2 regions of the Pseudoalteromonas sp. MB47 genome follow, and region 2 is predicted to be linked to the other one. Evidence: predicted binding sites of a transcription regulator. Region 2 holds the regulator's gene; the other holds the start of a gene.

Region 1 (7,919 bases), on a different contig from region 2:
GCTTGAATAAATAGCAACAACAGGCTTCAACCCTTCACAAGCAAGGCCTGCTGCAAGCGTTACAGCATGTTGTTCAGCAATCGCCACATCAAAGTATTGCGCAGGATACTCTTTTGAAAAACGCACCATGCCTGAACCTTCACGCATCGCAGGGGTAATTGCCATTAGCTTGTCGTCTTGGGCTGCCATATCGCATAACCAGTCACCAAACACATTTGAGAATGTGGCAGCACCCGGTTTTGATTTTGGTAATTTCGACATGCTCGGATCAAATTTTGGTACGCCGTGGTAGCCAATTGGATCCGCTTCAGCAGGCTTATAACCTTTACCTTTTTGCGTTTTAATATGTAGTAACTGTGGGCCTTTAAGGTTACGCATATTACGTAAGGTATCAACCAACATATTTACATCATGACCATCAATTGGGCCGATGTAATTTAGGCCTAACTCTTCAAAGAACGTACCCGGAATGACCATTCCTTTTAGGTGCTCTTCCATGCGGCTAGCAAGTTCTTTCACAGGCGGTAAACCAGAAAGGAGCTTTTTACTGCCTTCACGAATATTGGTGTAGAAGCTGCCAGATAAAATTCGGGCAAAGTGGTTATTGAGTGCACCTACGTTTTCTGAAATCGACATTTCATTATCGTTTAAGATAATTAACACATTAGGATTAACATCACCCATGTGATTCATTGCTTCAAATGCCATACCAGCAGTGATCGCACCATCGCCAATAACAGCAACGGTTTTACGATCTTTACCTTCTTTTTCTGCAGCAATGGCCATACCTAAGGCTGCTGAAATTGAGGTGCTCGAATGACCAACACTGAAAGTATCGTATGGGCTTTCTTCACGGAATGGGAATGGGTGCAAACCGTCTTTTTGACGAATAGTATGCATTTGGTCACGACGACCCGTTAAGATTTTATGCGGGTATGCTTGATGACCCACATCCCATACTAAACGATCTTCAGGAGTGTTATAAACATAATGCAGTGCAACTGTTAACTCAACAGTGCCTAAACCTGATGCTAGATGACCACTACTTTGCGAAACCGAGTTAAGTAGGTATTTGCGTAACTCTTTACTAAACGCAGGTAACTTGTCTTGCGCTAAATCACGCAGTTGTGCTGGTTCGTCAACCAAACTTAATAATGGATACTTGCTACTATCAAGTGTCATGATTTTTTATACATCCTTCGCTAACCAGAGTGCATTATAGCCGATTGCCGCTCCGATTTTTTAGTTATTTTGTCTTTCTTTTTAGGTATTAATAATTGCGTTCAACAATATAGCTTGCAAGACTCGCCAATTCGCTGGTGTCGTAATCAATAGCCTCAAGAGCTTGATGGGCTTGAGCCAGCAAATCTTGTGCTTTTTGCTTTGCGCCTGCCATCCCTAATAAAGCAGGGTAGGTTGCTTTGTTTGCAGCAACATCGGAACCCTGTGGCTTACCTAATGTTTCAGTATCAGCTTCTACATCAAGGATATCGTCTTGTACCTGAAAAGCCAGTCCAATTGCTTGGCCAAACATGTTTAATTGCGCGAGTGTATGTTCATCACAGCTTTTTGCACTCAATGCACCGAGTGTAATTGCACAATTAAGCAAGGCACCCGTTTTTAGCTGATGAATGCGCTCTAGCTGAGCAACTGTAATTTCTTTATCGGTCGCTTCAATATCCAGTGCTTGCCCACCTACCATACCTTCAATACCTGAGGCTTTGCTTAATGAGGCAATCATTTTTACTTGCTGGCTCGCAGAAACAGCAAATTGATGATTGGCAATTAAATCAAATGCCAGTGTTTGTAAGGCATCACCTGCGAGTATGGCTTGTGCTTCGCCATAGACAATATGACAGGTAGGGCGGCCACGTCTTAAGTCATCATCATCCATTGCTGGTAAGTCATCATGAACTAAAGAATAGCTATGAATACACTCAATAGCGGCGGCAAGAATATCAAGATCGGCCTTGTCCGCGCCCATCATCCGGCCCGTTGCATATACAAGGTAAGGACGTAAGCGTTTACCACCATTTAGAACACCGTAGTGGGTGGCTTCTTTGATGTTTTTTTCGGTATTAAGTGGCTGTTCAAAATAGCGATTTAAATGTGCTTCAACGTCTTCACGAGCGCGTTGTAATTGTTCTTTTAATTGCACTTAATTAGTCCAAGTTTGAATCAAAATTGCTAAGAGGCGCTTGGCTATCGTTACCCATTAAAATGGCAACTTTTTGTTCGGCTTGTTGTAACTTACCAGACGAAGCGTTTGCTAGCGCAATGCCGCGTTCAAATTGTTTTAGTGATTGTTCCAGTGACAATTCACCTTGCTCCATTTGTGCAACAATTTGAGATAATTCATCCAGTGCTTCTTCAAAGCTTAAGTTTTCTGGTTTCTTTGTTGCCATTGTGGCCTCGATAGCTGTTAGAAAGTGAGGCCAATTTTAGGGGGAATGCTAAACTAGGTCAAAGAATGATGTGTTTTTTTACGCATAATTCATTTTTAGTATGCTATTTTTACGATTTTAAATACAGCTTAAACTTGTAGCTTAAAAATCTTACATTAAAATAAAATTAATTCATTTAATGATTTAAGTATTTCAACTGCTTGCCGATAAGCAGTTAATAATAAAAATTTGATACTTGAGTGTATCGTGTAATTGTTCCTCTGGAGGGGTATGTGGATTTAGCAACCATAATAGGTATTCTTGGTGCCATAGGCTTAATTGCTATGTCGATGGTGTTAAGTAGTGATGGCCAAGTTGCAATGTTTTACAACACGCCTTCGGTGGTCATTGTATTTGGTGGTTCGATTTTTATTGTATTATCAAATTTCACCATGGGGCAATTTTTGGGCATAGGTAAAGTGGCAGCAAAAGCTTTTATGTTCAAAATCGAATCTCCGGAAGAATTAATTGAAAAAGCAGTAGAATTAGCTGATTCAGCACGTAAAGGTGGCTTCTTAGCATTAGAAGAAGCTGAAATCCCTAACGGTTTTATGCGTAAAGGGGTCGATATGTTAGTGGATGGTCATGATGCTGATGTCGTTCGCGCCACGCTGCAAAAAGATATTTCTCTTACTGCTAACCGTCATGAACTCGGTGCTGGTTTATTCAAATCACTTGCCGATATTGCTCCTGCAATGGGTATGATCGGTACGCTAATCGGTCTGGTTGCTATGTTATCAAACATGGATGACCCAAAGGCAATCGGCCCAGCAATGGCAGTTGCCCTTTTAACAACTCTCTATGGTGCTTTCTTAGCAAACGTTGTCGCTATTCCAATTCAGGTAAAACTAGAACTGCGTAAAGACGAAGAAGCCCTTAATCAACGCTTAATTCTTGACGCGGTGCTAGGTATTCAAGACGGTCAGAACCCGAAAGTAATTGAAGGTATTTTGAAAAACTACTTAGCCGAATCAAAACGTAAAGTTGATACCGAGGAGTAGAGCATGTCAGATGAAGAGTGCAAATGTCCACCACCGGGTTTACCCGCCTGGATGGGAACCTTCGCAGATTTAATGTCATTATTAATGTGCTTCTTTGTACTCTTGCTTGCTTTCTCAGAAATGGACGTACTGAAGTTTAAGCAAATTGCCGGCTCCATGAAGTTTGCTTTTGGTGTACAAAATAAAATTGAAGTAAAAGATATTCCAAAGGGAACCTCTGTCATTGCCATGGAGTTCACTCCGGGTAAACCTGAACCTACTCCTATTGAAACGATTCAACAACAAACCGTAGAAATGACGCAACAAATGCTTGAGTTTCAGGCTGGCGACGAAAGCTCCGCCGGTGGTCGACAAGAACAGCGCGGTAATAAACGTGGTGGTGAATCGCAAAGTACGGCTCAGCAACAAGCTTTAGAACAGTCAATTTCTGCGGCTGATCAAGAACAAACAAATGAACTTGTGAAGAAAATTGCTCAGCAACTAGAACAGCAAATTATGGATGGTGCGATTGAGCTCGAGTCATTAGGCCAGCAAATTATTATTCGCATTCGTGAGAATGGTTCATTCCCATCGGGTAGTGCTTTTTTACAGCCAAAATTTAAACCTATTATTCGTGATATTGCTACGCTGTTAAAAGATGTGCCGGGTGAAATAACCGTGTCAGGTCACACTGATGACTTCCAAGTATCGAATGAGCTTTATACTAATAATTGGGATTTATCATCAAAACGTGCGGTGGCAGTTGCCAGTGAAATGGAAAAAGCGCCAGGGTTTGATAAGTCCCGTATGATGGTAGTCGGCCACGCAGAAACGAGGCCTCTAGTACCGAATGTAACCGACGAAGATCGCAAGCGAAATCGCCGTGTTGAAATCTCTATTATGCAAGGTAAAGCACACGAATCTGAACCTATTGATGTAAGGCAGTAAATCAATTAAAGTTAAGCCTCATTAACAAATGTAATAGAGAATAAAAATGAAAAAAGTTGATAAATATAGCTACATGCCTGGTAATGGTAGTGGCGACGATGATGGTAAAACAGATTAAGGTTAGTTAATTTTGCCTGATTGGTTTGTATATACCATCTCAATTTTGAATAATAGCTGGGTGTTCATTCTGAGCCCTGCTATTTTCGTTTTCTACCTCCGCAAAGATTGGCAGGCATTCCACTTTACCGTAATAACAGCATGTTTCTTTTTATACGGTACCTTAATTCATAGCGGCTTACGTGAATTTGATGACATTTATATTTGGCGCTATGTCGTTTGGGCTTTTAATGATATTGCTTGGATGGCAATCATTGCTTACTTAGGTATTAAAGATAAAGTCTACTTATGGCAAAGTGTTTTAGGGCAGTTGGTTGTGATAATGGCGCCTATTTTGCAACTGTTCCGTTTAGTTGACCGCCACCTTTGGGATTTGTCTTACAGCACTTACATGTATAAGACCCTGCTACCGCTAATCAATATTGGTACTGTGGTCGTATGTTACCTACCACTTATCTATCTTTTTACTCGACGAAGCCAGCAAGCTTAAGGCGTTTCTTCGTTAAAAATCCTGTGCTAGACTACTGTTTATAAAAACAGTATTTAGTGTTGCGTTATGAAACTTTACATTGCCGAAAAACCATCCTTGGCACGAGCCATTGCAGATGCTCTACCAAAACCACAAAAAAAACATGATGGTTATATAGAGCTTGGTAATGGAGATTGTGTCTCTTGGTGTATTGGTCATTTACTTGAGCAAGCAGAGCCCGATGATTACGATGCAAGTTTTAAAAAATGGCGATTTGAGCATTTACCTATCGTGCCAGAACAATGGCAATTAAAACCTAAAGCAAAAACACGCAAACAACTTACTGTACTAAAAAAGCTCATTAAGCAGGCAAGTACAATAATTCATGCTGGCGACCCTGATAGGGAAGGCCAGCTATTGGTTGATGAAGTGATCGAACAGGTTAAACTTAGCCAAGCCAAAAAACAGCAAATTCAACGACTCTTGATCAGCGACTTAAACTTAAGTGCAGTTAAAAAAGCACTGAATAATTTGAAATCGAACCGCGATTTTATTCCTTTGAGTGTGTCTGCCTTAGCTCGATCACGTGCCGATTGGTTATTTGGCATGAATTTAACTCGAGCCTATACGCTTGCTGGGCAAAAAGCTGGATTTGGCAATGTGCTATCTGTTGGGCGTGTTCAAACGCCTATTTTAGGTTTAGTCGTTAATCGTGATAATGAAATCGCTAATTTTGTAGCAAAACCTTTTTACGAAGTTTTAGCGCACCTTGCAACTCAGCAGCAGCAAACATTTGCTGCAAAGTGGCAACCAAGTAAAGCATGTGAACCTTATCAAGATGAAGAAGGGCGAGTATTGCATAGGGGGCTTGCTGAAAATGTTGTGTCACGCATAACTAATCAACCAGCTAAAGTGGTTGAGCTTGAGCAAAAGCAAAAAAAACAACAGGCACCGCTACCTTATAATTTATCCGCTTTACAGATTGATGCGGCAAAGGCGTTTTCAATGCCTGCACAAAAAGTGCTAGATACTTGCCAAAACTTGTATGAGCGTCATAAGTTAATTACGTACCCTCGTTCAGATAATCGCTATTTACCAAAAGATCATCATAAAGATGCCGCGAGTATTATTGCCGCCATCGCTAATAATGAAGGTCAAGCAATTAAAGCTTGTAAGCAAGCTGATAGCAGTAAGCGGAGTAAATGTTTTAATGACAGCAAAGTGGCAGCTCACCACGCTATTGTTCCTACCGAAAAACAACTTCGCTCAGCGTCCTTAAATAGTGATGAACAAAAAATCTATCGCTTGATCTGTCGTCATTATTTAATCCAATTTTATCCAGACTATCTATTTAACGAAACCAAAATAACGGTTGAAATTGCGGGTGGGCTTTTTAAAGCAGCAGCTAAGCAAGATGTTAGCTTAGGCTTTAAAATATTAATGGGCAAAACAGAGTTAAAAGATGAGCAAACCTTACCACCACTTGAAAAAGGTCAACAGCTGCATTGCAATCAAGGTGAAGTAGTAGACAAAATGACGACACCGCCAGCGCATTTTACTGATGCGACCTTATTAAGTGCCATGACAGGCATCAGTCGGTATGTGAAAGACCCAGAAATTAAAAAGATCCTTAAGGAAACAGATGGTCTTGGTACTGAAGCTACGCGAGCCGGTATTCTTGAGCTTTTATTTAAACGCCGTTTTTTAAAACGTCAGGGTAAAAACATTCTGGCTACCGCAACAGGTAAAGCACTCATAAGTACATTACCAGAACAGCTTGCTAGCCCTGACTTAACAGCTAAGTGGGAAGCATCGTTAGGTAATATCGCTGAACAGCATATGAGTTATCAGCAATTTTTAACACCATTGTTGGAAGAGTTACATGCTTTAGTTGAGCAAGCCAAGCAATGCGATAGCCAAGTCTTTGCCCAGTTACCAAAAACGCCGCAAAAGCGACGTTTTAAAAGGAAGGCTAAGCCCAGAGCTAAGTCAGCCTAAACTACTTTTTGTTGAATAGGGCAACCGCGGCGTTACTCATTGCTGTAATTCCAGTAGGAAGTGCTTTTTTGTAATCAGGTGCAAACTTACTTGAGTGTAAAGAAGGTAATGTTGCGCCAGATTGCATTGCTGAGTCATATTGACTCGGTTCAACACCGCCTAACCAAAACAAAGTAATCGGCACATTTTGTTCTGTACGGCCATAAAGGCCAAAGTCTTCACCGGCCATGACTGCTTCAGTTTCAAGTACATTGTCTTCACCAATAGCCTTAGCAATTGCTGAACGCACTACATTGGTTTGTGCAGGATTGTTATAAGTTGAAGGAATTGACTCATCTTCATGCACATAGACTTCTGGTGCTAAGCTTTCGTCAAGCCCAGCACTTAATGCGATGCCTTTAGTAATTCGTTTAATTGCCGCGATTTGTTGTAAACGAACTTCAGGGTTATAGCTACGCAATGTAAGTTGTAGTTTTACTTCATCTGAAATGACATTGTGTTTAGAGCCTCCATGGATTGAGCCAACGGTGATCACTGACGGCTCGAGTGGTGACAATTCGCGACTAGTAATAGTTTGCAGTGCCAATACAATACGTGAAGCAATCACAACTGGGTCTATTGTTGTGTGTGGGTAGGCACCGTGACCGCCTTTGCCCTTTACTGTAATATCAACAGAGTCAACACTTGCCATTGTATATTCAGTTTTCATGCTAACTTTACCAGCAGGAACACTTGCACTTACATGCAAACCAATAACATGATCTGGAGTAGGGTACTTAGTGAAAAGCCCTTCTTTAAGCATTGCTTTTGCACCACCGCCAACTTCCTCTGCAGGTTGTGCGACCATCATTAACGTACCTTGCCACTGATCTTTATGTGTCATTAACTGTTGTGCTGTGCCAATAAATGAGCTCATGTGAATATCATGACCACAACCATGCATTACGCCAACGGTTGCACCAG
Region 2 (7,919 bases):
TCGCTGACTCTGCGGCGAAAAAAGCTTGAATCATCAACAACTAATACTTTGACTGCCATTGGCACTCTCTTGTTTTATATCACTTAAAGTGCAGTTAAACGCTGCACTTTATTATTTATTATTAGCCAACGTAGTGTTTAAGCATGCTAGGTACGTCGAGGATCAATGCAATCCCACCATCAGAAGTAATTGTCGCACCAGCCATGCCTGGCGTACCTTGCAATAAGGCATCTAAAGGTTTGATAACAACTTCTTCCTGGCCAATTAACGAGTCAACCACAAAGCCCACTTGTTTAGTACCGATTTGCACAATAACTACGTGACCTTCAGCTTTACGCTCTTGGCGGTTGGCACCTTTTACTAACCAATGTTGTAAATAGAAAAGCGGGATCGCTTTTTCACGCACAATTATTGTCAGTTGACCATCAACGACATTAGTTTTAGTTAAATCAAGATGGAAAATTTCACTCACACCAGCAAGTGGTAAAGCAAATGTTTGCTCGCCAACAATAACCATAAGAGTCGGTAAAATAGCCAGTGTTAATGGCACCTTGATTTCTAATACAGTACCTACACCCAGCTCTGACTGAATATTGACAGAGCCATTTAACTGGGTGATTTTTGTTTTTACTACATCCATGCCGACGCCGCGGCCTGAAATATCAGATATCTCTTCTTTGGTTGAGAAACCAGGCGCAAAAATTAAGTTGTAAGCTTCGGTATCCGACAAGCGGCTTGCTTGGTCGTGATCAATCACACCTTTGCTGATAGCAATTTTTTTCAACTTCTCAGCATCCATACCTGCACCATCATCACGAATGGTCAATAAGATATGATCGCCTTCTTGCGAAGCAGAAAGAGTGACTGTACCGGTACGTGGTTTACCCGCGGCTTCACGCACATCTGGCATTTCAATACCATGGTCAACCGAGTTACGAACTAAATGCACGAGCGGATCGGCAAGCGCTTCTACTAAGTTTTTATCTAAATCGGTTTCTTCACCAACCAGCTGCAGGTTAATGTCTTTTTTCAAGCTGCGAGCTAAGTCACGCACAACGCGTGGGAAGCGGCCAAATACTTTCTTAATTGGCTGCATGCGGGTTTTCATCACCGCACCTTGCAGGTCTGCAGTTACCACATCTAAATTAGAGATGGCTTTACCCATTGATTCGCTGTTACTGTTATTTGCAAGGCTAACCAAACGGTTGCGTACTAATACCAGCTCACCCACCATGTTCATGATTTCGTCCAAGCGCTTGGTATCAACACGAACCGTTGTTTCAGCTTGTGGTGGTGGCGCTTTTTTCGGTGCAGCAGAAGCAGCTGGTGCTTTTGCAGGAGCTGGAGCCGGTTTAGGTGCAGCTGCGGCAGGCTTAGGAGTAGGTGCCGGTTTTGATGCTGCAGGCTGTGCCGGTTTTGCAGGTTCAGCTTTAGGTGGTTCAGGCGCTTTTTCTGGCGCAGCCGTTTCTAAAGACTGTGGAGCTGTACCTTTACCATGTAATTCATCAAGCAACGCCTCAAACTCGTCATCGCTAATTTCATCGTCTGAGTCACTGCTTGTAGTATCTACTGCTGGTGCTTGAGGAGTTGGTTGTGCAGGTTTTACTGTTTCAGGTTTGGCTATATTTTCTTGTTTTACTTCACCAAAATTACCAACACCATGTAATTCGTCTAATAAACTGTCGAATTCATCATCGGTGATATCATCACTATCACTGCTAATAGCTTCAGGAGCAGCCGCTGCTGGCCCTTGACCTTTACCATGTAATTCATCGAGGAGGCTTTCAAACTCATCTTCAGTAATTTCATCAATATTCTGTGGTTCTGCCTTACTATCAGCAAGACCGCCGCCATCAAACAACATATCAAACGCAAATGGATCATCTTCATCAATATTGTCTGCTGCCGTGTTAGCTGTTACTTCAGGTGCATCAACAACAGCCTCTTCAACAGCAGGTTCTTCAGGTGCAACTGCTACATCGTCTGCTACTGATACATCTTCACCTGCAAGCTCTTCCGCTGTAGGTGGTTGGCTTAATTTATGAAGAACGTCTAGAAGCGCAGGATCTGCAGGCTCTGGTTGCTCACGATTTTGAATCGTTGCGAACATTTCGTTGATGGTATCCAGAGCTTGTAAAATAACATCCATAAGCTCAGGAGTGACACTGCGAACACCTTGGCGTAATAAATCGAAAACATTCTCTGCACCGTGACACGCATCAACAAGTTCAGTCATGCTTAAAAAGCCTGCACCGCCTTTGACAGTGTGGAAGCCTCTAAAAATGGCGTTTAAGAGATCTTTGTCTTCGGGATTGTTCTCAAGCTCAACTAATTGCTCTGACAAAAGCTCTAAGATTTCTCCTGCCTCAACAAGGAAATCCTGTAAAATATCTTCATCGACTTCAAAGCTCATGCAGCTACTCTCCTCTTAGAAGCCCAGACTTGATAATAGATCATCGACTTCATCTTGTCCTGAGACAACATCATCACGAGAGTCTTTATCAATAATCGGCCCTTCAGGACCTGCTAGTGTATCACTTGTCGCAGGTGCTTTTTCTATGGCCTGTTTTTCTTGTTGTTGATGACCATCTTCTTGACTGCCAAACACAGTTAAGAGATTAATTAAACTGTCTTCTACTTCTCGCACTAACTCAATGACGCGACGGATTACTTGCCCCGTCAAATCTTGATAGTCCTGTGCCATCAGCACATTGGTCATCAAGCCCTGTAGCTCATCGGTTTTAGTATGCGAGTTATTCATAAAATTATCTAAGCTATGACATAGCTTTTTAAACTCACCGAGCTCTATTTCTCGGCTCATTAAACGATCCCACGTTGGTTTAATCGTCGCTATTTCATCTGCAAGTTGTTGCGCTATAGGTAAACTAGCTTCAACTGCATCCATGGTTTTGTTAGCGGCGCTTTCTGTCATTTCCATAACATAATTTAAGCGCTGCTTAGCGTCTGGGATCGCATCGGTAGTTAAATCTGAAAGACGAGTATCTAGATCAAAGTTTTTTAGCGCTTCATGTAATTGTCGCGTCAGTTTACCGATTTCAGCAAACAGCTCTGATTGTTCTTTTGATGCTGTTTCAAGTATCAGCTGATCAGCTTTTTCTTGTTCACCATTTTCAAGAAACTCAACAAGTTGACGAGCTTGCTCTAAACTTATTTGAGGCGCAGCTAGTGCTGACATAAGCCTCTCCCCTTAGATTAACCTAAACGTTCAAACACTTTTTCCAATTTGGTTTTAAGTGTCGCAGCAGTGAATGGTTTAACGATATAGCCATTAACACCCGCTTGAGCAGCAGCAACAATTTGTTCTTTTTTCGCTTCAGCTGTCACCATTAATACAGGAATATGCTTAAGGCTATCATCAGCACGAATTGCTCTTAACAAATCAATGCCTTGCATACCTGGCATGTTCCAATCTGTTACAACAAAATCAAATTCTTGATTTTGTAGCATTGGCAATGCTGTTGACCCATCGTCAGCTTCCTGCACATTGGTAAAACCTAAATCCCTTAATAGATTTTTAATGATACGTCTCATTGTAGAAAAATCATCAACAACAAGAATTTTCATGTTTTTATCCAAAACATCCTCCGGTGAGGTTTGAACCTATATTTACTTACTACTAATTAATCCAGTCATTGATTTTTGCTTTGAGCTTAATCATCGCCTGACCATGTATCTGACTCACACGCGATTCACTAACATCGAGTATGTGTCCTATTTCTTTTAAGTTCATTTCGTCGTTGTAGTACAAAGACAAAACAAGTGCATCTCTTTCTGGTAACGATTGGATAGCCGTTAATAGAGACTGGTTAAACCGCTCATTTTTAACGTTATTAAACGGTTTGTCTAGTCCTAAATCCTGACCTACAGGTGTAATCACGTCTTCATCAACGCCTAAGTCCTCTATACCTAATACTTTACTAGAATTTACATCATGTAGAATATGATGGTACTCATCGAGCGTTATATCAAGTTTTTCAGCGACTTCTGTATCTTTAGGTTCACGATTTAGCGTGCTTTCTAATTCGGAAATGGTTTCAGCCACAAGGCGAGCATTTCGGTGAACTGAGCGTGGTGCCCAGTCACCTCTACGAATTTCGTCTAACATCGCACCACGAATACGAATTCCAGCGAAAGTTTCGAAACTAGCCCCTTTGCTAGCATCAAAGTTTTTTGATGCTTCAATTAGGCCTATCATGCCTGATTGAATTAAATCATCGAGTTGGACACTGGCAGGTAAACGAGCAATTAGATGGCACGCCACTTTTTTAACTAAAGAGGCATGTTTTTCAACAATCGCATTTAAGTTTTGTGCTGATTGATATCCCATCGCTTTATTCACCGATGTTGTCATAGTTAGCCGTTTACTAGTTTTTCAATGAAAAATTCTAAATGGCCAGAAGGTTGATTAGGGATCGGCCACTTAACTGCTTTTGTTGCTAATGTTTTAAACGCCACCGCAGCTGGTGAGTTTGGAAATAATTCAACAATCACCTTTTGGCGTCGCGTAGATTTACGCATGTTCTCGTCATAAGGAATGGTAGCTACCAACTCCATTGAAACGTCTAAAAAGCGATCCGTTACTTTTGAAAGTTTAGCAAATAATTCTTGCCCTTCACGCAAACTGCGCACCATATTAGCAACAATTTTAAATTTATATACGCCATGCTCACGGCTAAGCACTTTAATAAGCGCATAAGCATCGGTAATTGAGGTAGGTTCATCACATACAACCACAACAACATCTTGGGCTGCACGAGAAAAGCTTAATACCATGTCAGAAATACCTGCGGCGGTATCGACAATTAAAATATCAAACTCGGTGTTTAACTCGCTAAAAGCGCGAATAAGACCTGCATGCTCAGATGGTGTTAATTCCACCATGCTTTGCGAACCAGACGTCGCTGGTACAATTTTTATACCTGCAGGACCTTCAACGAGAATTTCGTCAAGCTCACACTCGCCTGACAAAACATGAGATAAGTTACGTTCAACACGAAGGCCAAGCATCACGTCACAGTTTGCCAAACCTAAATCGGCATCTAGTACTAATACACGATTTCCTTGCTGCCCTAATGCGATTGCGGTGTTGAGTGAAACATTGGTTTTACCCACTCCACCTTTACCGCCAGTCACAGCGATAACTTTAACGCCACTATTATTATTTTGATTCATTTTGCGCAGGCCGCTTGCTTGATCTAATACTGTGTTAATCATACATCCCTACTGTGTTCGACGCTACTGCTTGACGTCGTGAATGTTGTGCTTTTGCTCGTTTTAAATACAATTGTTCAGCTTTTTTCACTAGTTTTTCAGCATTCGCTACGCGAATATCTTCAGGAACACGCTGACCGTTAGTAAGATACCCTATTGGCAGGCGATTTTGAATCGCTATACTAATAATCTCACCTAAACTTAAAGATTCATCCAATTTAGTGAAGATACAGCCACTTAGATGAACCTTTTTAAAGTGTCTTACGGTTTCTTGCAACACATTTATCTGTGCTGTCGCACTTAATACTAAATAACTACGAATATCAACACGCTGATTACGCATTAGGGTGTTTAATTGCTCAGTTAAACGTAAATCACGTTGGCTCATACCCGCTGTATCTATTAATACTAGACGCTTATTACGTAAATGGTATAGCACTTCAGCTAATTCATTCGCATCTTTTACCTGCTTAACACCACAGCCAATAATACGACCATAAGTAGCCAATTGTTCGTAGGCACCAATTCTATATGTATCAGTGGTGATCAACGCCACTTTATCAGCACCATATTTTTGTGCACCCAGTGCAGCTAATTTCGCAACAGTCGTTGTTTTACCAACACCCGTTGGGCCCACTAATGCGAATACACCACCTTGACGTAGGATTTCGTTATTCGTTGTATGCATTTGGTTTTCAACCATTTGCAGTAATGCTTGCCACGCTTGTTGACGTGATACGTCGTCAGGAATGAAACAGGCCATTTGCTCAGCAACATCACGTTCAATGCCCATACCCGCTAAGCGGTCAATCATACATGCACGAGTCGGATCGCGGCGAGCCATATCTTGTTGCATTAAGCCAGATACTTGGTGTTCAAGTAATTGACGAATCGCATTCATTTCTTCCCGCATGGTCGTCATTTCTGATTGATTCGCAGGTGCTGAGTTTTTGTGCTCGGCTGGTGAATCTAAATCATCAAAACCAGAATCTAAATCGTCATCAAAACCTAAGCTATGTGCTTGAGTTTGTACACGAGGTGCTGCCTGCGATTGATAACGAGGAGCTTGCTTATATTCAGGCTGTTGCTGCTCAAAGCTTGGCTCTTTTGGTTGATAGTGTTCACTCGTATCAATACCAGATTGACTAAACATTGACGCAAGCTCTGGCGAACGAGGGCGTGGGGCTTGACGCTCAAGTAACGCTTGTAGGCTATCAGCAACTTTCGCTTGCGGCTCAGGTTTAGCACGCATTGGCTCAGGTTTAACAAAGTTATGCTGTGGTGCAGGTGCTGATTGTGCCACTGCTGGTTTAGCTTCGGCTTTCGGGGCTGCTTTGTCGTAATCAACAGCTGCAACGATTTCAACGCCGTTAGCAAGCTTTTTGTTCGACATAATAACCGCATCAACACCTAACTCATCTTTCACTTCTTTCAGTGCAGTGCGCATATCTTTAGCAAAAAAACGTTTAATTTTCATGGTTCAACCCCTTTACTATCCTATTGTTGGCCTACTGAGCTGACAATCTTAATCTGTCTTTCGTCTGGTACCTCTTGGTAAGACATCACCCTTAAACCTGGGATGGTGTACTTAACGAAGCGAGATAGCACAGTCCGTAACATTCCTGACGTTAACAGTATCGAAGGTTCGCCGGCCATTTCTTGGTTTTGGTGCGCTTCATTCAATGATTGTTGAAGTCGCTCTGCAAGGCCTGGCTCTATTCCGGCACCTTCGTCACCTGCATTCTGAAGTGACTGATGCAACATCTGTTCCAACTCAGGCGCCAAGGTTATGACAGGGATCTCAGAAGACATACCAACAGCGTCTTGAACAATCAGTCTGCGTAGTGAAATTCTCACTGCAGCCGTTAGTACATCTGGGTCTTGGCTACGTGGGCCATACTCAACAAGAGTTTGAACAATCGAGCGCATATCGCGAATTGCCACCCCTTCATTGAGTAGGTTTTGTAGCACTTTTACGATAGTAGTGAGTGGTAATACGTCAGGAACCAGTCCTTCAACTAAACGTGGATGACTCTTCGCTAACATATCTAATAAGTTTTGCACTTCTTCATGACCAAGCAGTAAAGCTGCGCTATTAGTAAGTAACTGACTAATATGAGTTGCAACCACAGTTGCTGAATCAACGACTGTGTAGCCAAGTGATTGTGCTTCATCTTTTTGATCTGGTTTGATCCAAACCGCATCTAATCCGAATGCAGGGTCTTTTGTGGCAACCCCTTTGATTGGACCAAATACTTGGCCTGGATTAATCGCTAACTCATCACCATGCTTAAGCTCACCCTCACCGCTTGAAACCCCCATCATAGTGATTCTATAAGCATTTGGGTCAAGCTCTAAGTTATCGCGGATATGCACAGGAGGTACCAAGAAACCAAGTTCCTGAGACAATTTCTTACGCACACCTTTGATACGATTTAATAGTTCACCACCTTGAGATTGGTCAACAAGTGGAATTAAGCGATAACCCACTTCTAAACCAATAACGTCAACCTGTTGAACATCATCCCAACCCAGTTCTTTTTGCTCTTGTTTATTAGCAACACCTGTTCCTGGTGCACCTCCATTTGCTTCTTGCTCTGCTTTTTCGGCTTCTGCTTTGGCTTTTTGTTGTTGCGTGAAGTAAGCAAGGTAACCCAGTAATCCACCTAAGCTTAAAAATGCAATAT

The links. The regulator FliA, encoded in region 2, starts transcription of late flagellar genes. The targets are predictions, from matches to a motif close to CTAAAGNTNNNNNNNNNNNNGCCGATA.
Region 1: the regulator FliA is predicted to act here: its motif matches at 2,588-2,614, upstream of pomA (flagellar motor protein PomA).

The regions. Positions count from the first base shown of each region.
Region 1 covers NZ_VFBD01000003.1:2,200-10,118, reverse strand. The annotation lists gene dxs (1-deoxy-D-xylulose-5-phosphate synthase) at 1-1,182, opposite strand, end outside; gene ispA ((2E,6E)-farnesyl diphosphate synthase) at 1,271-2,158, opposite strand; gene xseB (exodeoxyribonuclease VII small subunit) at 2,163-2,405, opposite strand; gene pomA (flagellar motor protein PomA) at 2,678-3,445, shown strand; gene IMPJCBKJ_RS00325 (flagellar motor protein MotB) at 3,449-4,372, shown strand; gene IMPJCBKJ_RS00320 (hypothetical protein) at 4,503-4,979, shown strand; gene IMPJCBKJ_RS00315 (DNA topoisomerase III) at 5,046-6,956, shown strand; gene IMPJCBKJ_RS00310 (amidohydrolase) at 6,958-7,919, opposite strand, start outside.
Region 2 covers NZ_VFBD01000031.1:269,883-277,801, forward strand. The annotation lists gene IMPJCBKJ_RS19490 (chemotaxis response regulator protein-glutamate methylesterase) at 1-59, opposite strand, end outside; gene IMPJCBKJ_RS19495 (chemotaxis protein CheA) at 122-2,413, opposite strand; gene IMPJCBKJ_RS19500 (protein phosphatase CheZ) at 2,429-3,196, opposite strand; gene cheY (chemotaxis response regulator CheY) at 3,214-3,597, opposite strand; gene IMPJCBKJ_RS19510 (RNA polymerase sigma factor FliA) at 3,638-4,348, opposite strand; gene IMPJCBKJ_RS19515 (MinD/ParA family protein) at 4,375-5,235, opposite strand; gene flhF (flagellar biosynthesis protein FlhF) at 5,228-6,709, opposite strand; gene flhA (flagellar biosynthesis protein FlhA) at 6,730-7,919, opposite strand, start outside.